Regions from separate parts of the Pseudoneobacillus rhizolycopersici genome, predicted to be linked through region 3. Evidence: riboswitches for the same ligand, from Rfam matches in the RefSeq annotation. Region 3 holds a riboswitch; each other region holds the start of a gene.

Region 1 (7,885 bases), on a different contig from region 3:
AACGCAAAAGGGTTCCGGTAAAGGAGTACATGGTCATCACAGGGAATTACATATTTCCCAAGTAAAATCACCGAATTCCGGAACTAAGTTTGCATTAGCCGATTACTCTCATGAAAACCTTGGAGGAATCATAACATATGATGCAAAAAATGATAGTACTTCCAGTAACGATACCGTTTATGTTGGGAATTCTGCTGCATTTATCGGCGATTATGATCGAGCGCTTGTAGATGCACACTATAATTCCGAAAAGGTTTATGAGTATTTTCTAAAAGAACATGGTCGCAATTCTCTTGATGGGGAAGGTATGGCTATTATTTCTAGAGTTCACTATGGTAAAGATTACAACAATGCATCATGGAATGGGCGTTGGATGACCTATGGTGATGGTGACGGTAAATTCATGATCTCTCTATCGGCTGGTCTTGATGTTGCTGCCCACGAAATGACGCATGGTGTCATCACACACTCAGCAAACTTGGTATATCGAAATCAACCTGGTGCGCTAAACGAATCTTTTGCTGACGTTTTTGGTGCATTAGTTGATGATAGTGATTGGGAAATGGGCGAGGATATTATGGCACCTGAGGCTAAGGCTAACGGTATAACAGTATTGCGCAGCCTCAGTAATCCTAACAGTGTGATTGTCAGCAATGAGCAAAGAAGGGCCTATAGTACAAATGGTGGAGTCTATCCAGACCATATGGATGAATTTTATCATATGCCAACTTCAGTTGACAACGGCGGAGTCCATGTGAACTCCTCCATTCCAAATCATGCAGCATACTTGATTGGTCAAGAAATTGGAAGGGAAAAGCTGGGGAAAATATACTATCGTGCTTTAACGGTTTATCTAACAGCAAATTCCAATTTCAGCGACGCTCGTCAGGCGATTGTTCAATCAGCAATCGATATTTATGGTGAAGGCAGCAAGGAAGTGGCAGCAGTTCATTCAGGATTTGATTCTGTCGGTATTTACTAATTAATTCGGGTTGCTTATCAATAGAATTAATATGAATATTTGAAGTGTTTTAGCATCCCTCAGACTTAGAGTTTGAGGGATGCTTTGTCGTGAGTTCTAGAATACTATTTATTATGAGCCTATATAAATAGGTATATATCTTTAAATAGGACATATTAGTAACATAGAATGCAATTGTCGGCACGACTAATAGAACAACTTCACAAGGAGAGTGAATGTTTTATGGAAATAGTAAAAGAAAATGATTACCGTAAAGACTTGCTAAAATGGTGTAATCATATATATTCTCATTGGGTAAATATGAAACCTAGATTCTCAAAACTTTTCGATTTAAAAAGTCTAGATGATTGGGAACAATCATGCCGTAATTTATTGCAAAAGTTAGAAAAGAATCCTGAGGTGAATGATGAAGATTATTATGCAGCTGCAAGATTGTATGAACAATGGATAATATTATATAAAGAATCTAATGATCATAAGAGGAACTTTGACTCTCTAGGACGAGAAAAAAGCTTCTCAAAAGAGGAAGCTGCAGCAATCGCATTACTTTTAGGAATTGACTTTACGAAAAGTAAATTTGATTTAAACGAGTTCTGGACGGGAGTTAATATCGAATTGGAGCATGGAAAAATAAATAGTCAAACAAATGTTACTGGAGATGACCCTATTTTAACTGGAAAAATTGCTTTGGCTCATCTTAATGAGTTTCCTGATTATTATAAAAGGTTAACCGTGCTTGAGGAACAAGCTAAAGCCTATTGGAAAAAAAGAAATGTTAATGAAAAATAACTTGAATTAGTGGAGATTGAATTTTGTTAGAACAGCCTCATAATCTTCCATTGTATCAATATCTATAAATAGCTCTTGGGATTCATTTTGAATCACCTTTCCTTTAATGGAGGGATAATCTGTTAAAAGTTTTTTAACACCTTCGTCCCTCTTTAATTGTTTTAAAAGGGGGAAAAGGGGTTTTCCAATCAGAACAGGGGGGCAAATAATATCTTTATAACTAGATGCAACATATAATATTTCTTCTTTATTGAACACATCAATGAGTTGGTTGATTAACTTTTTGGGAATAAACGGTTGGTCCGCAAGAAGAATCATTGCCCCATCTGGAGCCAATGATGAATTTGCGACACTAATCCCGTAATTAAGAGAATAGGAGAGGCCTTTTACCGAGTCAGAGCAAGAGACAACTGTTACTTTCTCTGTTAAAAAGGATTGCCAATGGTTAAGTGATTGGTCATCATCTCTTGCCACAACAACGATATGCGAAAGGTTGGATCCAAGGGCTGTGTGTAATGCATGTGTACCTAATGCTTCGTTTCCTAACGGAAGAAGTAATTTACTCTTGCCCATTCGAGTACTCTTGCCGGCTGCCAAAAAAATTCCGACTATATTGTTTTGTTTAAGCATCATTCACTCTTCGTTCCCCTTTCTAAATTGTTGAATGACTTGAGCCATGATACTGACGGCTATTTCTTCGGAACCTTTTGCACCGATTGGAAGTCCAATTGGGAAAAATAAATTTTTATGACAAACTCTCTCACCTAATAGACGATTCGTTCTTTGAGTTGAGCCTAAAATACCGATGTACCGGACTTGATAATTTATTAGTTCTATGAGGAATTCTTGATCCTTTAAAAAATTGTGACTCATAATAACGATGAAATCATTTTTTGAAATGCGGCAGGAATGGATGATTTGCAGTGGGGTTCCTATGATGAATTCATTGGCGGAAGGAAAATGGGATTCGTTGCAAAGTCCAGGTCTCCAATCACAAAGTGTTACGTTGAAACCAATTTTTGAGGCTAATGATACTAATGGTTTTGCGTCTTCGCCAGCGCCGAATAGGAGAATCCGTGGAGGTGGCGTAAAAAGATAGGTATATTTATATCCTTCCCTACTTGGCCGAAAATGGTTAATAATGCTCGGTTTTTTTGGGTCCTTATAAATTTGAAATGTAGATTTTTGGAAGGCGAAGTCATCTGAAAATTCCTTTTCATGAAGTACTGAGAATCCCTTTTCTAATGAGCTCTTTAAATAAAGTAAATCTGCTCTTAATTGTTCGGTGATAGGTTCCAACAGAATTTTTATCACTCCATTACAACCCATTCCTTGCCCCCAGCCATAGTCATCGTCACTGCTTAAATCATAAGTGACAATTTGCGGACAGGTTGATAAGAATAAATCTTTACTCCGCAAAAAAAGATCCTCTTCTAGACAACCCGGAGAGACCATTCCAACCCTCTCACCATTTTCCATGATAAGCATGGATGTCCCTTCTCTTAAGTATGCTGAGCCATAGATATGAATAATAGTTGCCAGAATGCTCTTTTCTGTTGAATGTTGAATGGCTTCTAAAATTTTAAAAAAGGTTAGCATATCAGTTTCAACTCCAATGAGAAACATATTTGGTTTCCTATGTAGCTCAACTCTTCAATTTAGAATTTATGAAAGAATAATGGAAAAAATGCAATGGTAGAAAGGGAATTTTTTGGGGCGCTTATCTTTTGAATTTCCATAACCTAATAGGTGAGGAAGGCTTTGAGGATATAGGGTCCAGGGGGAAATGGGCAGTTTTTTTAGGGAGGTAAATAAAAAATAAAATATTTTAATATATTTCGGTTGACTAAAATCTTACCATGCGTTATTCTTAGCTAGACAATTATTTAACTTCTGAAAATTCCATAATTACTTTCTTATCCAGAGAGGTGGAGGGACATGGCCCTGCGAAACCTCGGCAACAGGTTCTGATGAATACTGTGCCAATTCCTTCAGACATACGTTTGTCTGGCAGATGAGAAGAGCTGATTCAGTTTATCAATCCTCTTCTTTTCTATGAAGAGGATTTTTTGTTTTTATTAGTTTCGAATAGGTACATGTGACTATTGTTCGTCCGAAATTTTACTAGAATAACTTCATAATATTTTCTTATCCAGAGAGGTGGAGGGATATGGCCCTATGAAACCTCGGCAGCGGGTTCTGTTGAACACTGTGCCAATTCCACGGGAATGTAGTCCCGAGAGATAAGTTAGAGTTTGTATGTAAAACCTCTCAACTTATCTATGGTTGTGAGGCTTTTTCTTTTTTACGGGGGTTCGTAGAGTCAAATAGCACTGCTAAACTCTAAAACTAAGTAAAACGATATGTTAACTAGGTGTTTTTGATTGTTTAAAAATACATATGATTTTGGAAAAGGAGGAAGATTTCGTAATATGTCATACCTACTTAAGCGACTTTTTACGATGATTGTCACATTATGGATCATTGTCACCTTAACTTTTGTGATTATGCATATGATTCCGGGAGATCCATTTGCAACCGATGCAAAATCTTTGCCGGAGGAAATTGTCCAGAATATGAGAGAGAAATATAATCTGGATAAACCGTTACCGATCCAATATTTTCTCTATTTAAAGAATCTCGTGCAATTGGATCTTGGTCCATCCATTCAATCCAAAACGAGAGATGTCAACACTCTCATTGCCGATGGTTTTGGACCCTCTGCTTTATTAGGAATTCAATCTCTTATTATTGCGATTGTAGTGGGGATTGGTCTAGGGGTTATCGGGGCCTTAAATCATAACCGCCTATTGGATTATGCGTCGATGTTTATTGCCATCATCGGAATATCCCTTCCAAGCTTTATACTGGCTCCCCTATTAATCAAGTACTTCGCTGTTGAATGGGGACTTTTACCCGTAGCTGCTTGGGGAACATGGAGTCACTCGATTTTGCCAACCATTGCTTTAGCAGTCAGTCCGATTGCGATTATTACTCGGTTTGTCCGGGCGAGCATGATTGATATTCTTAATCAAAATTTTATTAAAACAGCTGAGGCAAAAGGTCTTCATACTTGGGAAATCGTTATCAAACATGGCTTGAGAAATGCGTTAATTCCGGTGATATCATTCATTGGTCCATTGTTTGCGGCAGTGATAACCGGAACGTTTGTGATTGAAAAAATATTTGCGATTCCAGGAATCGGGAAGTATTTTGTGGATAGTATTTTTAACCGTGATTATCCAGTTATTCTAGGTACCACGATTTTCTATAGTGCTATTTTAATCGTTACTTTATTTGTTATTGATCTACTGTATCGAGTTATCGATCCACGTATTAAAATCGCAAGCGGAGGTGACTCCTAATGAGCCAACCACAAACTAATTTAGATCATCTTTTTCGGCCAGCGAATAAAGAAAACTTACAAAGCGATAAAATCGGAAGGCCATACGAGAGCTACAGTAAGGAAGTCATCCGGAAAGTTATCAAAAACAAAATGGCTGTTTTCGGTTTTATTCTCTTAGCGGTGATTATTCTTTTATCGATTTTCGGACCACATATGGTCCCACATAGCCCAAGCAAACAGAATTTAACACAGGGGAATTTACCGCTTTCCAGTGAGCATTGGTTTGGAACCGATGATCTTGGAAGAGATGTATGGGCGAGAACGTGGGCTGGGGCTAGAATCTCTTTAGTGATTGGCTTTGCAGCTGCAATGATCGATTTAATTATTGGTGTTTTTGTAGGTGGAGTCTCCGGTTACATGGCGGGTCGCGGAAAGACAGGAGACCGAATAGATTATTTCTTAATGAGAATTGTTGAAGTCTTGTATGGAATTCCGTATTTACTTGTCGTCATTTTATTGATGGTCATGATGAAACCGGGACTTACTACGATGATTATCGCATTATCGATAACCGGTTGGGTGGGGATGGCTAGAATTGTCCGTGGGCAAATCCTTCAATTAAAACAACAGGAATTTGTCTTAGCCGCAGAAAAGCTCGGAACCTCGCATGCAAAAATAATAATCAGGCACCTACTGCCGAATATGATGGGGATTATCATTGTTAATTTAACGTTTACGATCCCTTCGGCAATTTTTGCAGAGTCGTTTCTAAGCTTTCTTGGATTGGGTGTCCAAGCACCTACAGCCAGTTGGGGAACGATGGCAAATGATTCTTTAGGAGTTATTCTCAGTGGTCAGTGGTGGAGATTATTTTTTCCAGGACTAATGATTTCACTAACGATGTTTGCATTTAATGCTTTTGGAGACGGTTTGCAGGACGCACTTGACCCTAAATCCAATAAGTAAGGAGGTTTGTTGATTGAGTCATTTATTGGAAGTAGAAGATTTAAAGGTATCTTTCCGAGTATCAAGCGGTGAAATCCATGCCTTAAGAGGTGTTTCTTTTCATGTTAAGAGTGGGGAAACACTTGCTGTTGTAGGGGAAAGCGGATGTGGCAAAAGTGTAACGGCACAGGCAATCATGGGGATGGTTCCTTCCCCACATGGACGAGTGAAAGAGGGCAGGATTCTTTTTAAAGGGCAGGACTTAACGAAGTTTAACAAGAAGGATTTTAGGAATATCCGTGGATCTGAGATTGGAATGGTGTTCCAAGATCCGATGACATCTCTTAATCCAACGATGAAAGTTGGCAGTCAAATTGATGAAGTCTTAATTAGAAATCAAAAGTTGTCAAAGAAAGAGGCCAAACAAAAAACAATTGAGTTGCTAAAACTTGTTGGAATATCGGATGCACTCAGTCGTTATTCCCAGTATCCTCATGAGTTTAGTGGTGGTATGAGGCAAAGGGTAGTGATTGCGATTGCGTTAGCCTGCAATCCTGAACTGATTATTGCGGATGAACCGACGACGGCATTGGACGTGACGATTCAGGCACAGATTTTAGATTTATTAAAAAAGCTACAGGAAGAAAGAAACACATCAATTATGCTTATCACCCATGATTTAGGTGTCGTTGCCGAGGTGGCGGACCGAGTAGCTGTTATGTATGCAGGTGTGGTCGTTGAGAGTGGAAGGGTGGAAGAGATATTTGAAAGCCCGAAACATCCTTATACCTGGGGCTTATTAAATTCAGTGCCAAAGTTAGAAAGTAGTGAGAAGGAAAGATTGATTCCGATTGAAGGCTCTCCACCTGATCTTTTTGACCCTCCTAAAGGATGCCCATTTGCAGCCCGTTGTCCTTATACGATGGAAGTTTGTCTCGAACATATGCCGGGGAGTGAAGTGTTCTCGGAACATCATCAGGCTCGTTGCTGGCTAAATGATTCCAGAGCACCAAAAACTGAAGAATTGATCGCAGCAGGGAGGGAGTAACATTGTCTGAATATGTGTTAGAGGTCCAGGAAGTCAAAAAGCATTTTAAAATCGGCGCCAAAAAAACCGTGAAATCGGTTGATGGAATTTCCTTTGCGATTCGAAAAGGAGAAACGCTCGGATTAGTCGGGGAGAGTGGCAGTGGGAAGTCTACGCTTGGACGAACAATTGTCGGTCTTTATGAAACGACCTCTGGGAATGTGCTTTTTAACGGCGAAAATACTTCAAATCTTAACGGAAAAAAGAAAAAAGAGCTGAGTAGGCAAATGCAAATGATTTTTCAGGATCCAACAGCCTCTCTCAACCCAAGAATGAAAGTTGGCGACATTATTGCTGAAGGGATTGATGCGTATAAGCTTTTAAAAGGAAAGGAGAGAAAAGAGAGAGTCGTTGAATTGCTTGAAAAGGTTGGTTTACATGCTGACCATGCGAAGCGATTTCCTCATGAATTTAGTGGGGGGCAACGCCAAAGAATCGGAATTGCAAGGGCATTGGCACTTAACCCTTCCTTTATCGTAGCAGATGAGCCGATTTCGGCGCTAGATGTTTCAATACAGGCACAGGTGATTAATCTTCTCGAAGACCTGCAAAAGGAACAGGAGCTTACTTATTTATTCATTGCCCACGATTTAGCGATGGTCAAACACATTAGTGATCGTATCGGTGTGATGTATATGGGGAAATTGGTGGAGCTCACCACGAGTGATACATTGTTCCAAGATCCACTTCATCCCTACACACATGCGTTATTATCGGCCATTCCAGTTACGGAACC
Region 2 (7,885 bases), on a different contig from region 3:
ACCTTCAGCAATTATTTCTCCCCACGGATCTATGATGAGTGAATGTCCGGCAAACAAATTATCTGGATTAGACCCAGAACAATTACATGCGATGACATAACATTGATTTTCAATGGCACGTGCCGTTAACAAGGTTTTCCAGTGATGAAGTCTCGGTAATGGCCATTCCGCCACAACAAAAATCGCTTCAGCCCCTTTCAGTACATGCGTTCTAAACCATTCAGGGAAACGAATGTCATAACAAATTTGACCTGCAAAGATGTGATTCTCCAAGGAAAATACGCCTTGATCCTTGCCTTCGTTCAAATAAAGATGTTCATCCATTAACCGAAACAGATGCAGCTTATCGTATTGATGAACAAGATCACCTTGATTGTTAATCACAAGCAATGTGTTATAAACACCATCATCTTTGCGATTTGCAACCGACCCACCGATGATATGAATATGATGTTTTTTAGCCTCTGATTGCAAAAACTTGATCGTCGTTTCGGCATGGATGTCTGCAATTTTATCTAAATTCCTTAAAGCATAACCTGTCGTCCACAATTCAGGTAAAACGATAACCTGAGGTTTTTTTTTCATCGCACTAGCAATCAGCTCCGAAGCCTTTTGAAAGTTTCCATTCGGATTTCCAAATTCAATATCCATCTGAATCAACGCAATTGAGAATCTCATTTCTTTCCCTCACAATGAAAATTTATATTTTTCTTTACAATCTGATAATAACGATATATCATTTGTGACTAGATTTTCAAATAAAATTTCTAGGTGATTACGATGAAAAATTTTCCACAGGCAGAAATTTTAAATAAATTACCCAAACAATTTTTTGCCTCGCTAGTTAAAAAGGTGTCCCGTTATGTTGCCGAGGGCTATGATGTGATAAATTTAGGTCAAGGAAATCCAGATCAGCCGACTCCTGACCATATTGTCAAAAAGTTGCAAGAGGCTGCTGCCAATCCAGTGAATCACAAATATTCTCCCTTTCAAGGTTATAAATATTTTAAAGAAGCGGCAGCAGAATTTTATCGGCGTGAGTACGGGGTTGAAATAGACCCGGAGTCAGAAGTAGCCATCCTTTTTGGCGGAAAAGCAGGGCTGGTTGAGATACCCCAATGCTTATTAAATCCGGCGGATACGATTTTGGTCCCAGATCCGGGCTATCCGGATTATTGGTCAGGAGTTGCACTTGCTGGGGCCAAAATGGTGACAATGCCTTTACTCGAAAAAAATGGGTTTTTACCCGATTATAAAACGATTGATCCAACCATTTTAGAAAAGGCGAAATTGATGTTTTTAAATTATCCTAATAATCCTACAGGGGCTACAGCAACTCCAGAGTTTTTCGGTGAGACAGTACGATTAGCTAACCAGCATGATCTATGCGTTGTTCATGATTTTGCTTATGGAGCGATAGGATTTGATGGGCAAAAACCGCTAAGCTTTATGCAAACACCTGGAGCAAAAGATATTGGTATTGAAATTTATACGTTATCTAAAACGTATAATATGGCTGGATGGCGCGTCGGTTTTGCTGTCGGCAATAAGAGTGTGATTGCCGCTTTAGAGCTCCTTCAAGATCATTTATATGTTAGTCTATTTGGTGCTGTTCAAGAAGCTGCCGCTGAGGCATTAACTGCTTCACAGGATTGCGTGAAAGAATTAAATGCACTTTATGAGGCTCGTCGAAATGTCCTGATAAATGGTCTACAATCGATTGGTTGGGAGGTTCAAGCACCTAAGGGCTCATTTTTTGCATGGTTAAAGGTTCCTCAAAGGTTTACCTCAGAAGAGTTTGCTGATTTATTATTAGATAAAGCACAAATTGCTGTCGCACCTGGCATCGGTTTTGGGGAATATGGCGAAGGGTATGTCAGGGTTGGGCTTTTAACATCGGAAGAGCGAATGAGGGAAGCAATTAGAAGAATGAAAGCATTAGAAATTTTCTAAAAGTCGATTGACAATCAAAAAAAATCATGTCATAATCCAAATTAATTTGAAAAAACAAAACATTTCACTATAAAAATACTAATAATAATATTAATAATAATAATTTCTTATCAAGAGCAGGTGGAGGGACTAGCCCGATGAAACCCGGCAACCGACTTTATTACAATATAAAGCACGGTGCTAATTCTTGCAGCTTAATGCTGAAAGATAAGAGGATTGTATTTTGCTGTGCAAACCAACCTCTTCTTTCGTGAAGAGGTTTTTTATTTGAATTTTTTAGAAAGGGTATTACAACATGAATGAATTAATTGCAACGTACTTACTTAAAGACTTAAAGGGAAATGCATTAAAAAAAGCGGAGGAAATAGCTCTTGGATTAACGATTGGCTCATGGACAGACCTGCCAACCCTTGAGCAGAATCAATTAAAAAAACATAAGGGTAAAGTGGTTTCCATTGAGGAGGATTCGGAGAGAAGAGGGGAAGCAATTATTAAAATTGCTTATCCACATGTTAATTTCTCATCCGATCTACCTGCTGTTCTCGTAACTACTTTCGGAAAGCTCTCTTTAGATGGCAAGGTAAAATTATTAGATTTAAATTTTCCGGCCGCATTAAAAAAGGCTTTCCCGGGTCCGCGATTTGGAATAGAGGGTATTAGGGAAAAGCTGAATGTTTTTGACCGTCCACTATTGATGAGTATTTTTAAAGGAGTTATCGGCAGGGACATAGCTTATTTAAGCAATCAACTTACGCACCAAGCATTAGGTGGTGTTGACATTGTTAAGGATGATGAAATCCTCTTTGAAAACGAGTTAACCCCGTTTCTTGGTAGAATTATAGCTGGAAAAAATTTACTAGATTTGACATATGAGGAAACAGGTCATCGGACATTATACGCGGTTAACCTAACTGGCAGAACATCATCATTAAGGGATAAGGCCCGGAAGGCAGCCGAACTAGGCGCAGATCTATTACTTTTTAATGTCTTTGCCTATGGTTTGGATTGTTTACAAGAATTGCGCGAAGATGACCAAATTGGCATTCCAATCATGGCCCATCCTGCTGTTAGCGGCGCATTCGCATCAGCAACAGATTACGGCTTTGCCCATTCACTCATTTTAGGGAAATTATTGCGCTACGCTGGGGCAGATTTTTCATTATTTCCATCACCTTATGGCTCGGTAGCATTAGAAAAAGAAAAAACACTATTAATCAAAAACGAATTGTTAAAAGAAGATGAGTTCTATAAAACGGCCTTCCCTGTTCCATCTGCAGGAATTCACCCGGGACTTGTACCACTCCTAATCAATGATTTTGGAATCGATTCAGTCATTAATGCAGGGGGCGGTGTTCACGGACATCCGGGTGGAGCAATTGCTGGTGGAAAAGCTTTTCGTCAAGCGATTGATGCTCATTTAAAAGGTCAATCTCTTTTAGAAGGAGCAAACGGTTATCCCGAATTAAAGGCTGCGATTGAGCTATGGGGCTACAAGGAGGTCCTCCCAAATGGCTAGAATAGTAATCTATTGTGATTTTGACGGGACGATTACCGAAAAGGATAATATCATTGCCATTATGAAAGAATTTGCTCCTCCTCAATGGGAAGAATTGAAGGAAGATATTTTGGGGCAGAAAATAAGTATTCAAGAGGGAGTTGGAAAGCTGTTTCGGTTACTTCCTACTTCCTTAAAAAATGACATAATCCAATTCACAGTAAAGCATGCTAAGGTTCGGATGGGATTTAGAGAACTGTTAGCGTTTGCCAAACAAGTAGATATACCATTTTATATCGTAAGCGGTGGGATTGACTTTTTTGTAGATCCCATTTTAGCTCCATATGGTCCTGTCTCTGACATTTACTATAATCGAGCAGATTTTTCCAATGAAAAAATGGAAATTTTATGGCCAAATGCTTGTGATGAGCAATGTCAAAATGGCTGTGGTTGCTGTAAGCCGAGTGTGATGAGGAAAGTAAGCCAGCCCAATGATTTCAAAATTGTAATCGGTGATTCGATAACCGACTTAGAGGTTGCTAAACAAGCTGATTACGTTTTCGCAAGAGAATTTTTAGCTGAAAAATGTGGAGAATTAGCGATTAAGCATCACAGATTTGAGACATTTTTTGACTGCATAGATGAAATTAAACGGTTAAAAGGGGTTGAAGTAACTAGTGCTAAATGAAAAGTGGAAGGAATTGGCTGACGTCAAGGATGAGCTTGCAGAACGGGATTGGTTTATGGGGACAAGTGGAAATTTAGCCATTAAAGTCCTGGATGAGCCACTACAATTTCTAGTCACGGCTAGTGGCAAAGATAAACGAAAGAGAACAGATGAAGATTTTTTATTAGTCGATGGATTTGGCCAACCAGCCATTCCAACTCACTTAAATCCGTCTGCTGAAACCTTATTACATGTTGAAATTTACCAAAAAACAAATGCTGGTTGCAGCCTGCATGTTCATACCATAGACAACAATGTTATTTCCGAAATTTACGGTGATCTTGGGGAGGTTACTTTTATGGGGCAAGAATTAATAAAGGCTTTTGATAAGTGGGAGGAAGATGCGATTCTTACTATCCCGATTATCCATAATCATGCACATATTCCGACTCTAGCAAGAGAATTTTCGGAACATATTCATAGTGATTCAGGTGCCGTCCTAATTCGGAATCATGGAATAACGGTATGGGGAAGAACCTCGTTTGAGGCAAAAAAAATCCTCGAAGCATCTGAGTTTCTATTTCGTTACCAACTTCGGCTTTTAGAACATAAACCATTTCAATTAGATAAAGTAGTATAAAGGAGAGTTAATATGGCCTATATTCAATTTCAAGAAAATGGTACACAAATTCACAGACAAGAAGAAGTTTTAGCATTTTTAACTAGTCAGGAGGTAATCTATGAGCAGTGGGATATAACAAGGCTCCCAGTTGCATTGCAAGAAAAATACTTACTTTCCGATGAAGAAAAAAATGAAATCCTTGCTATTTTTAGTGCAGAGATAAAAGCCATTTCTGAAAGAAGGGGCTACAAGGCACAGGATGTGATTTCCCTTTCAGAAAACACGCCAAATTTGGAAACACTTTTAGTCAATTTTCAGAAGGAGCATCATCATACAGATGATGAAGTAAGATTTATCGTTAGTGGTCACGGTGTATTTATTATTCAAGGTAAAGATGGTAACTTCTTTGAGGTCCATTTAAACCCCGGGGATCTTATTTCCGTGCCGCCTAACATCCGTCATTATTTTACCTTAGAAGAGGACCGTAAAGTTGTATCGATTCGAATTTTTGTCACAACTGAAGGTTGGGTACCGATTTACGAGAAGGAAGAAACTAGTGTTTGATCATTAAAACCGTTCCCAATTGGAACGGTTTTTTTTATAGGTAAATGGGATGAAAAAATGTCGAAAAAACAGATATTTCTAGAACTTTTGTCTATTAAAATCGAATCTATTTACAATCTACCAATTTCTTGGCATAATCTTTCAATACAGGTTAATCTAAAAATTTTTATCGCAAATGGAAGGAAGATTAGGGGGAAAAATGTTGCACCAGATTGATGTAAATGGCTATCCAAATCGTATGCTAGATGAAATAAATGTAAAAAGAGACTTGATGATGCAGTCTGCTGAAAAAACAGGACTTACTAGCAAGGAAACAATTTATTACAGTCAAGAGTTAGATAAATTAATTTATGAATACCAACGTACCTTTCGCAATAAATCGAAACAAACAAAATCGATAGACGGTTACTTCCATCAACTCGTCTGGCCAACTGTGCCCTTAAAGTCTAAAATCCTATATTCATGAAAAATGAGAGCTAAAGTAAAACTTTGGTTCTTTTTTTTTGCTACTATGACTTTTGATTCTAAATCTCCATAATTTGTTCACAAGATCACTTAAAAATACCGTAGTTGTGATTTTTATCATTGTTTATATCTCCATATTTTTTATAGTAGAATTAAAGATTATTTTTCAAAAACATGAGATTATTTCCATCATTAGATTAATCGTTTGTACTATGCTTATATTATGAATCATACATTCGTAATAAAAGCATTTTCAATATAAAAGAAAGCAAACGCTTTCAAGGATTACCTACAATAAGGAGGTTAACTTTCAAATGCACATTGTCGTTTGTGTCAAGCAAGTACCAGACACCAAAATTATTAAAATCAACCCTAAAACGAACACTCTTGACCGCCGCAGTGCTCCAGCCATCTTAAACCCATATGATGCGCATGCAGTTCAAGAGGCAGTTAGATTGAAAAAGTTAATTGGTGGTACCGTTTCAGTCCTTTCAATGGGTCCACCGCAAGCGACAGCTATTATAAAGAAAAGCATTGAGATAGGTGCAGACGAGGGCTATTTGATATCAGATCGTGCTTTTGCTGGAGCAGATACCCTAGCAACAAGCTATGCCTTATCAAAGGCTCTCGAAAGAATTGCGAAGGATAAACCAATCGATATGGTCATTTGTGGAAAGCATGCAATAGATGGAGACACAGGCCAAGTAGGTCCTGGGATTGCGAGACGTCTGGATATTCCACCGGTGACTAACGTGATTGAGGTTTCCGAAGTAAATGAAAAAGAAAAAAAGGTCATTATTAAAAGAAAGTTAACAAATGGATATGAGGTCATCCAAGCACAAATGCCTTGCTTATTAACTGTCGAAAAAGAAATTAACCAAGTGGATTATTCTCCTATGCCAAATATGATTAAGGCTGCCAGATATGAGTCGATTATTTGGACGGTAGCTGATTTGGAAAATGTAGACCGTGTACAGCTTGGATTAAAGGGATCACCAACGATTGTAGGAAAGATGTTTACTCCTCCTAAGCCAGAAGGTGGCAATCGACTAGAAGGTACAGCAAATGAACAAGTTAAACAGCTAATGGACCTTTTAATGGATAAAAAAGAGCTCTTTAGCGTACAAACAACTAAATAATCATTCTAATAATATTGAATGAGGAGGGTCCTCTATGAATCTGTCAGAATACCAAGGGGTTTGGGTATTCATTGAGCAAAATGAAGGAGTAATTGAAGGAGTGTCGCTTGAATTATTGGGTGCTGGACGAGAGCTGGCCGACAAATTGCAAGTGCCGCTTGCCGGGGTTTTATTAGGTGATGGGGTATTTCCATTAGCCAATCAAGTGATTTATGCCGGGGCAAACGAAGTTTATGTGATCGACCATCCTGTACTTAAAGACTATCGAACAGAGTCATATATGAAGGCTGTTATCCAACTTGCTGAAAAATATAAGCCGGAAATCTTCCTATATGGTGCTACCCCGAATGGGAAGGATTTAGCAAGTGCGGTAGCAACAGACTTAAGCACTGGTCTAACGGCCGATACAACGATGCTTGATATCGATTTGGAAAACCGTTTATTTGAAGCAAGCCGTCCAGCTTTTGGTGGAAACATTATGGCCACCATTCTATGTAAAAAACATCGCCCACAAATGGCGACGGTCCGTCCAAAAGTAATGAAAGCACTTGATTTGGATACAAATCGAGTAGGAAAGATTATTCAAGAAGATATCTTCTTAAAAGAAGAAGATATGCGTACAAAAGTGCTTGAAATTGTGAAAGATTTATCAAAGAAAGCTAGTTTAGCCGATGCTCATGTTATTGTTTGTGGTGGAAAAGGGTTGGGTGATCTTCAAAGTTTCCAATTATTGTATGAACTTGCTGATGCGATTGGCGCAAGTGTTGGTGGGACACGCGATGTCGTTGAAGCAGGCTGGATTCCACATGAGCTGCAAATTGGGCAGACAGGTGAAACTGTCACACCAAAGGTTTACTTCGCCATTGGACTAAGCGGCGCGATTCAACATGTCGTCGGTATGAAAAATTCAGAGATCATTATCGCTATTAATAAAGATCCAAATGCTCCAATCTTTGATGTAGCAACCTATGGAATCGTAG
Region 3 (7,885 bases):
CATTTTCAAAGTTATTTCCATCCACAGATCAATTTTATGATTTCATCGGGGGGACGAATCTCGTTTTTTTATTTGAACTATTTTGTCGGAACACATCATTAAAGAATTTTTCTACTAATATTAAAGCAGCTCCGAGTGAATGCGAGAAATTACTTTTTATGAATATTCATTCGGAAGTGCTCATCGATACGAATTATCGTCCTGGCGAAACCATTCAGCTTTTACAAGAGTTCGGTTTAAAGCCAAGCCAGATTGTATTTGAATTAACCGAGAAAAAAGCGGTCAATGACTTTGAAATGTTTGAAAAGGTACTTAAAAACTACCGTTCACAGGGTTTTCGAATTGCCATTGATGATGCCGGGACCGGGTATAACAGTTTAAAAACACTTGTCCACTTTCGACCGGAGTTTATTAAACTAGACCGATCGCTCATCCATAATATTGTTTCTAATGAGGCACAACAAAAAATGGTTAGCCTGCTCCTTAATTTTGCGCTGGAGTCCAATACGTCTGTTATTGCCGAAGGAATTGAGCATATCGAGGATTTAGAGTATTTGAAAAATGAAGGAATGCATTTTGGTCAAGGATACGCACTAGGTAGGCCATCCCAAACTATTTCGATCTAATCTGGGAGGTATCCAAAATACGTTGCTTGGATGTTTTCGTTTAAGGAGGGTATCTAAATGACAGGTTTAATCGGAGAGATTGCTGAATTTGTTCCCACGTTCGGTCCCGATGCTAATAATCAGCAAATCAATGAACTATTCAAACATGATAGAAAGTGCTCCGGAGTGGTAGTGGTGGAAAATAAGGTTCCGATTGGACTCATTACCAGAACCAATTTTTATCAAAAACTAGGCACCTTATACGGATACAATTTGTACATTGATAAATCCATTCAGCTATTAATGAATACGAATATTTTGGCAGTTGATTATTCCACTTCCATTATTGAAGTAAGCAAAAAAGCCATGAGTAGAGATGAAGCAGAATTGTATGATTATGTAATTGTGACCGAATCCGGATTATATGCTGGTGCCGTTAGTATTAGCCGCCTTTTAATGAAATTTGCAGAAGTACAATCCCAATTTGCCAGTTTTCTAAATCCTTTAACAGGGTTGCCCGGAAATCGGTTAATCCATGAAAAAATGTCTGAAAGTCTTTCTCGAGATACATTTACTGTCCTCTATTTTGATATCGATTATTTTAAAACTTATAATGACATCTACGGCTTCGCAAAAGGGGACCAAGTCATTCAAGCCACGGCAACGTTGTTAAAAAATGCCATCATGAAAAGGAATGGTTTCTTAGGACATATCGGTGGCGATGACTTTTTGGCGATCCTTTATCATCATGATTACTCCCACTTATGTCGTTCTATCATTCGTGATTTTGATAGTATGGTACAAACCGTCTATACCCAAGAACATCTCGCTCAAAAATATGTTTTGGCAGAGGATCGCTTAGGAGAGAAACGTAAAATTCCGCTCCTAAGCATATCTATTGCCGTTATATCGAATCAATTTCAACCCTTTACAACTACGGAAGAAATTATTAACCAGGCTACTGAAATGAAAAAGCTTTGTAAAAGAAAGGTTGGTAGCTGTTATTTGGATGTTGTTCATTCAATTTCATGAAATAATCTGTTCTAGTGAAAAAATGGGGCTAAAATGCCCATTAAAGGCTTTTTATGGACATTTGAAAGATGGCAGTTTGACTATTACTGCACTTGGAACTTCGTCCTCATTTTTCCTAAGGTTTCTAGCGTGATAATATTCCACTTGCTTTTGTGAGAGCCTGGTTTAAATCATCGGTTAAATCTTTAATCGATTCAAGCCCAACGGACAGTCTTACTAGTTCTTCCGTCACACCGGTTTTCTTTAATTGTTCACTGCTTAACTGTTGATGAGTGGTGGAAGCAGGATGGATGACAAGGGAGCGAGCGTCTCCAACATTTGCTAAGTGAGACCATAATGACAAGGAATCAATAAAGGTTTTTCCTGCCTCACGACCACCTTTGATTCCAAATACGACGACAGCCCCGTCTCCGTCTTTTAAATATTTTTTCGCTAAGCGGTTAGATGGGTGGGAAGCTAGGCCCGGGTAGGAAACCCATTCTACAGCTGGATGATTCACTAAATATTGAGCAATCTCCAAGGCATTTTTCGTATGTCTTTCCATGCGAAGAGAAAGCGTTTCTAAGCCCTGAAGTAATAAAAAGGCGTTAAATGGACTTAAGCAGGAACCAAAGTCTCTCATTAGCTGAACGCGTAATTTAATGATATAGGCTAAGGAGCCAAAGTCGGACGCATAACGAATACCGTTATAGCTAGGGTCTGGCTCAATAAATCCAGGGAACTTCTCACTATTAAAATTAAACTTTCCGCCATCAACGACGACTCCCCCGATGGATGTACCGTGACCGCCAATCCATTTCGTCGCCGAATGAATGACAATATCGGCCCCCCACTGAATCGGTTGACAAAGAGCCGGCGAAGCAAAAGTGTTATCCACGATGAGTGGAATTCCCGCCTCATGAGCGATATTCGCAACCGCCTCAATATCAAGAACAAGCAGGCTTGGATTCCCTATAATCTCAGCAAAAACCGCTTTCGTCTTCGGTGTAATCGCTTTTCGGAAGTTTTCCGGATCAGAGGAGTCAACAAAATGGACCTTCACCCCATACTTCGGAAGCGTGTTCGCAAATAGATTGTAGGTTCCGCCGTACAGATTGGCTGCCGCAACAATTTCATCGCCAGCATGAGCGAGATTCAGAATCGCTAACGTGATGGCAGCCTGGCCGGAAGATGTTGCAACGGCTCCAACTCCACCTTCTAACAACGCGATTCGCTTCTCGAACACATCGACCGTCGGATTACCTATGCGAGAATAAATATTGCCGAGCTCTTCTAGAGCAAATAGCCGTTGGGCGTGGTCGGTGTTTTGAAATACATATGAAGAAGTTTGATAGATGGGTACAGCTCGTGAGCCTGTCGTTGGATCTGGCTCCTGTCCTCCGTGAAGTAATAATGTCTCTAATTGATACGATAGGTTTTGATTGGTCATCTTAATAACACTCCTTATTAGATTCATCGTTTTATTTTGATCATGCAGGCATTCCGTTCTCGTTCTAGGTGAAGTTAGTTCGTGATGGATTGTTCAAGTACTGGTGTGTATGGTTTTGTGTATATAGGTAATCCTGTAGGGGAAACTGGGTAAACAGTTAGGAAGTCTTGTTGAAGAGACTCCAAGAATAAGAGAATGTCATTTTCCCTTCCTTGTAATAAAAATCCCTCAACATGATTGAACGTTTCTGTTTTTAATAAAGTGACTCTGTTGCTAAGAAGTTTTTGTCTAAGTAAGAGCTTTTTACTAAAAATTATCTAATGTAAGTATGGTTAGATTCGATACCGACAATGGCTTCAAAAACGATAACGATATCGGGCGAAGCTAAAAGCTTAATGGGTTTCATTTAACTCCTCCTTTATCAGATGTCCCCATTTTTCAAACTCAACGAGAAATCCGTCGTGCCCAAAGATCGTGTCGACTTCGTAATGGCAAGCTGGGGTGTAATTTTTTTTACATTCATGTATGACTGATGCTAATAAGTCAGCAGAATAGATAATATCTTCTTTGAAACTAAACGCAATCACCTTCGCTTTAATGGCCGATATAGCCTCCTGCCAGCCACCGCGATCTCTGCCAATATCGTGGTGATCCATTGCCTTAAGTAGGTATAGATAGCTATTTGTATCAAATCTTTTTAAAAATTTTTTGCCTTGATACTGCAAATAGGAATCTACTTGATAGGCAATCTCCTGATGCGATATTCCCCAGCTTTCCCTCTGCTCCCGGTTAAATCGTTGATTAAACAACTCTGGGGAACGGTAGGAAATCATCCCGAGCATTCTGGCCACACTAAGCCCTGTTTGTGGATTTGCCTTGTAATTTCCTCCTTGCCATTCAGGGTCATTTAAGATGGCAAAACGGGCAATGGCATTATAGGTCATTCCAAAATCACTCATAAACGGGGCGGTTGCGAGTGGAAAAAGCAGGTTTGCGAAGTGAGGATAGAGAATGCCCCATTCCAGCACTTGCATTCCTCCTAAGGAACCGCCAATAATCGCGTGCACCTTTTCAATCCCTAGCTTTTGTAAGGCAAAGTAGTGACTGTTGACAATATCCCTAACGGAGATAAACGGAAAATGTGCCCGATAAGGCAGACTGCTTGGATTAAGACTCAGTGGCCCAGTCGATCCATTACAGCCCCCTAGAACATTCATCGTTATGACTTGCCATTTGCGAGAATCGATCGGCTTTCCTGGGCCAATCAATCCCGACCACCAGCCTGGTTCCTCTGTAGTTCCAACGGAATACTGATTTCCAGTTAGGGCATGACAAACCAGAATGATTGGGGTAGAGGGATCACCAACTCGTTCGTAGGCAATCTGCACATTCTTAATCGTTACATCACTTTCGGTTTTAAAATCACCAATATCAATGACGCCATATTCTTGCTGCAACTCCGGATGCATATTGCCTCCTCCCTTATAAAAAATAAAAACCCTCTTCCTAAGAAGAGGGTGGAATACACACAGCAACTCTTCTTATCTGTCAGAGCATAAGCTCTGCAGGAATTGGCACCGTGTTTTCATAAAAATGAAAATCGGTTGCTGGGTATCATCGGGCCGGTCCCTCCACCACTCTGGATAAGAAAACTATTCAATTCACAAATAACAAACACAATTACCTAACTATGAATCCGACTATAACACCTTTGGAAATCATCTGTCAAACACTTTTTATGAATTTTCCAAAAATTGATGTATCGGTGCCTGGCACCATTAATATGATGAAATAAAGGGGGGCGTGATTTAATGGCTGTATATATTGTTGGTGCGGGTGATACGTTGGGGAACGTTTCAATGTTGTATGGTGTTCCGGTTCAAACGATTGTGGAATTAAATGGTTTGCCGTCTGCCGATTCCATTGTACCCGGTCTTGCTTTATATATTCCCGACAACAGCCTGCCGATTCGCTCTTATAGAATAAAACTAGGCGATGCCATATGGAAATTGGCCCAACAATATGGGACAGAAGAATCCCTAATCCTAATGGCCAATCCGGGAATCACACCTAACCAGCTTTACATCGGCCAAAACATTCTTATACCATCCCCTTTGAAATTAGCAATGACGACATTAGGTTTTATCGTTCCATCAGCAGTCAATGCTAATTTGGCAACACTAGATTCACTCTCTAGTGAGCTGACCTATTTAGCGATTGTGGCATATTCCATGACTGAACAAGGGTGGGCCTATAAGATGGTAGAAGATCAACCATTGGTTGATAGAAGCAATCAACGAAATGTTATGCCGTTATTAATGATTCAAAACTTTACAGGCGAAAATTTTAGCGCCGAGTTAATCGGAAGAGTACTAGAGAATCCGGAATATCGAACTAATTTGGTGACGAGTTTAGTGCATCTTGCTAAGCAAGGAGGATATGGTGGTGTAAGTATAGACTTTGAATTTATCCCGCCACCAAGGCGTAAGGATTTTATTGTTTTTTTAACGGATTTAAAAAAATCATTAGGCGAGCTTATTTTACATGTGAATGTTCATGCCAAAACAGAAGATATTCCAACTAATCGCATTATCGGTGCCTATGATTATGCTGGGATTGCTAGAGCTTGTGACCTTGTTGCCGTCATGACAATGGACTATGGCTACCCAGGAGGCCCGCCTGATCCGATCTCACCCATTAACTGGCTGGAACAAGTGGTTCAATATTCTCTCACGCAAATTCCTGCAGGTAAACTGCAAATTGCCGCACCTCTCTATGGTTATGATAAAGAGGTTCCATCCAATACAACGAAGTCATTATCCGTTCTTGCTGCCCAAAATCAAGCTATAGCAAATTGGTATTCAATTCAATTTGACGATATCAGTAAGGCGCCATGGTACCGTTATTGGCAGGGAGAAATGGAGCATGTCGTCTGGTTTGAGGATATTAGAAGTTACACCGAATTGTACCAGTTGGTTGATCGATATCAATTGTCTGGGGTCACCTTTTGGCAAATAAGTTTGCCGGCCCCACAAAATTGGGCATATTTGAGGAACAATGTGACGATTTTGCTACCAATACGTTGAAAGCGAACAGTGCCAGTTACTGTTCGCTTTGCCATTTCGACAATTAATCCTTTAACACTTTAAAGCATGTGGGGACAGTCCCCACATGCTTTAAAGTGTTAAAGTGGGTTCCGGAAAGGCGGAATTTTCCGTTAATGCGGAATGGTAGTTTAGATGTTTTCCGTGATTGCGGAATTGGATGGTAAAATTTAATTACTAGATAGGTAGTGTTAATGGAAGAGACTATATTTTCTGATGATTTAGAATATAAAATTACGTTGGCACGGTATTTGCAATTAAGGTTGGTGGAATCAAATTTCACGATTGGGGGTTTTTGGTTTAAATTGTAAACGCTTACGAGTAACATAGGGCAAAGAAAAAGGGTATGGAGAAATCAAATTCATAGGGGGATTTTCATGGATTTAATCGTCATTTTATTGGCACTTGGACTTTTAATGTTTGTTGCTTACAGAGGATTTTCAGTTATTTTATTTGCGCCGATTTGTGCACTTTTTGCTGTGTTATTAACAGAACCAAGTCATGTGCTGCCGTTTTTTTCAGGCGTGTTTATGGATAAAATGGTCGGCTTTATTAAGAACTATTTTCCTGTCTTTTTATTAGGGGCTATTTTTGGTAAGGTTGTTGAAATGTCAGGGTTGGCAGAATCGATTGCCAAGACTATCGTTCGTTCTCTTGGAACAAAAAGAGCAATGTTATCGATTGTTCTATTAGGAGCCATCTTAACGTATAGCGGTGTAAGTTTATTCGTCGCTGTATTTGCGATTTACCCATTTGCGGCGCAATTATTTAGACAAGCAGATATTCCAAAACGACTTATTCCTGGAACGATCGCACTTGGGGCATTCACGTTTACCATGGATGCTCTTCCTGGTACACCGCAAATTCAAAACGTTATTCCAACTTCTTTCTTTAAAACAGATATTTATGCGGCACCTGTTTTAGGGATTTTGGGCGGGATCTTTGTCCTTATTGTTGGTCTAATTTATTTAGAATCTCGTCGTAAAAAAGCTGAAAAAGCGGGAGAAGGTTACTTTGGATTTGGTGCAGAAACAGCTGCTACTGCTGAGGCTGTAGCAGGTAAGGACGAGGTTCCTACCAATCTTTCAACCGAGCAACCGTTAATGCGTCAAATTCTTGCTTTTGTTCCACTGATTCTAGTAGGTGTAACCAATAAACTCTTTGTTACAGCGATTCCAAAATGGTATCCAAATGGCTTTGATTTTACCAAAGTAGGCTTGGATGCATTAGGAGTGGTCGATGTGACCGCTTTTGTTGGGATTTGGGCAGTGGAAATGGCCTTGATTGTTGGGATTGTTTCTACCCTTTTATACAATTGGGCTCGCACGATGCAAAACTTTAAAGAAGGTCTTAATACCAGTATTGGTGGTTCGCTATTAGCGACGATGAATACCGCGGCTGAATACGGGTTTGGTGGAGTCATTGCTGCCCTTCCTGGATTTGCTTTAATTAAAAGTGGTATCGGTGGGACCTTTACGAACCCATTAGTTAATGGAGCTGTGACCACCACTACCCTAGCAGGTATTACAGGTTCGGCATCAGGTGGGATGGGAATTGCCCTAAGTGCGATGTCTGAAACCTATAATAAAGCGATAACCGCAGCCAATATTCCACCGGAAGTTATGCACCGCGTCATTTCGATGGCATCTGGGGGGATGGATACACTTCCGCATAACGGTGCCGTTATTACCTTATTGGCGGTAACCGGATTAACT

What was found. A riboswitch is a leader RNA that binds a small molecule or an ion and turns the genes downstream of it on or off. The one in region 3 is predicted to bind S-adenosylmethionine.
Region 1: another riboswitch for S-adenosylmethionine. It lies ahead of ACX9YW_RS15605 (ABC transporter permease); the one in region 3 lies ahead of metX (homoserine O-acetyltransferase MetX).
Region 2: another riboswitch for S-adenosylmethionine. It lies ahead of mtnW (2,3-diketo-5-methylthiopentyl-1-phosphate enolase); the one in region 3 lies ahead of metX (homoserine O-acetyltransferase MetX).

Annotation. Positions count from the first base shown of each region.
Region 1 is NZ_JBTOOE010000016.1:35,267-43,151, forward strand. Features, by position in the region: gene ACX9YW_RS15585 (M4 family metallopeptidase) at 1-982, shown strand, start outside; gene ACX9YW_RS15590 (DUF5661 family protein) at 1,205-1,771, shown strand; gene ACX9YW_RS15595 (NTP transferase domain-containing protein) at 1,778-2,404, opposite strand; gene ACX9YW_RS15600 (XdhC family protein) at 2,405-3,397, opposite strand; SAM riboswitch class I at 3,685-3,792, shown strand; SAM riboswitch class I at 3,917-4,021, shown strand; gene ACX9YW_RS15605 (ABC transporter permease) at 4,204-5,136, shown strand; gene ACX9YW_RS15610 (ABC transporter permease) at 5,136-6,083, shown strand; gene ACX9YW_RS15615 (ABC transporter ATP-binding protein) at 6,097-7,110, shown strand; gene ACX9YW_RS15620 (ABC transporter ATP-binding protein) at 7,113-7,885, shown strand, end outside.
Region 2 is NZ_JBTOOE010000019.1:39,635-47,519, reverse strand. Features, by position in the region: gene ACX9YW_RS17160 (carbon-nitrogen family hydrolase) at 1-678, opposite strand, end outside; gene ACX9YW_RS17155 (pyridoxal phosphate-dependent aminotransferase) at 781-1,953, shown strand; SAM riboswitch class I at 2,058-2,167, shown strand; gene mtnW (2,3-diketo-5-methylthiopentyl-1-phosphate enolase) at 2,249-3,469, shown strand; gene ACX9YW_RS17145 (2-hydroxy-3-keto-5-methylthiopentenyl-1-phosphate phosphatase) at 3,462-4,136, shown strand; gene ACX9YW_RS17140 (methylthioribulose 1-phosphate dehydratase) at 4,126-4,755, shown strand; gene ACX9YW_RS17135 (cupin domain-containing protein) at 4,768-5,301, shown strand; gene ACX9YW_RS17130 (Spo0E family sporulation regulatory protein-aspartic acid phosphatase) at 5,501-5,767, shown strand; gene ACX9YW_RS17125 (electron transfer flavoprotein subunit beta/FixA family protein) at 6,081-6,905, shown strand; gene ACX9YW_RS17120 (electron transfer flavoprotein subunit alpha/FixB family protein) at 6,940-7,885, shown strand, end outside.
Region 3 is NZ_JBTOOE010000003.1:288,884-296,768, forward strand. Features, by position in the region: gene ACX9YW_RS05790 (EAL domain-containing protein) at 1-626, shown strand, start outside; gene ACX9YW_RS05795 (GGDEF domain-containing protein) at 684-1,637, shown strand; partial or broken gene ACX9YW_RS05800 (O-acetylhomoserine aminocarboxypropyltransferase/cysteine synthase family protein) at 1,774-3,066, opposite strand; gene metX (homoserine O-acetyltransferase MetX) at 3,459-4,535, opposite strand; SAM riboswitch class I at 4,605-4,716, opposite strand; gene ACX9YW_RS05810 (glycosyl hydrolase family 18 protein) at 4,878-6,152, shown strand; gene ACX9YW_RS05815 (GntP family permease) at 6,548-7,885, shown strand, end outside.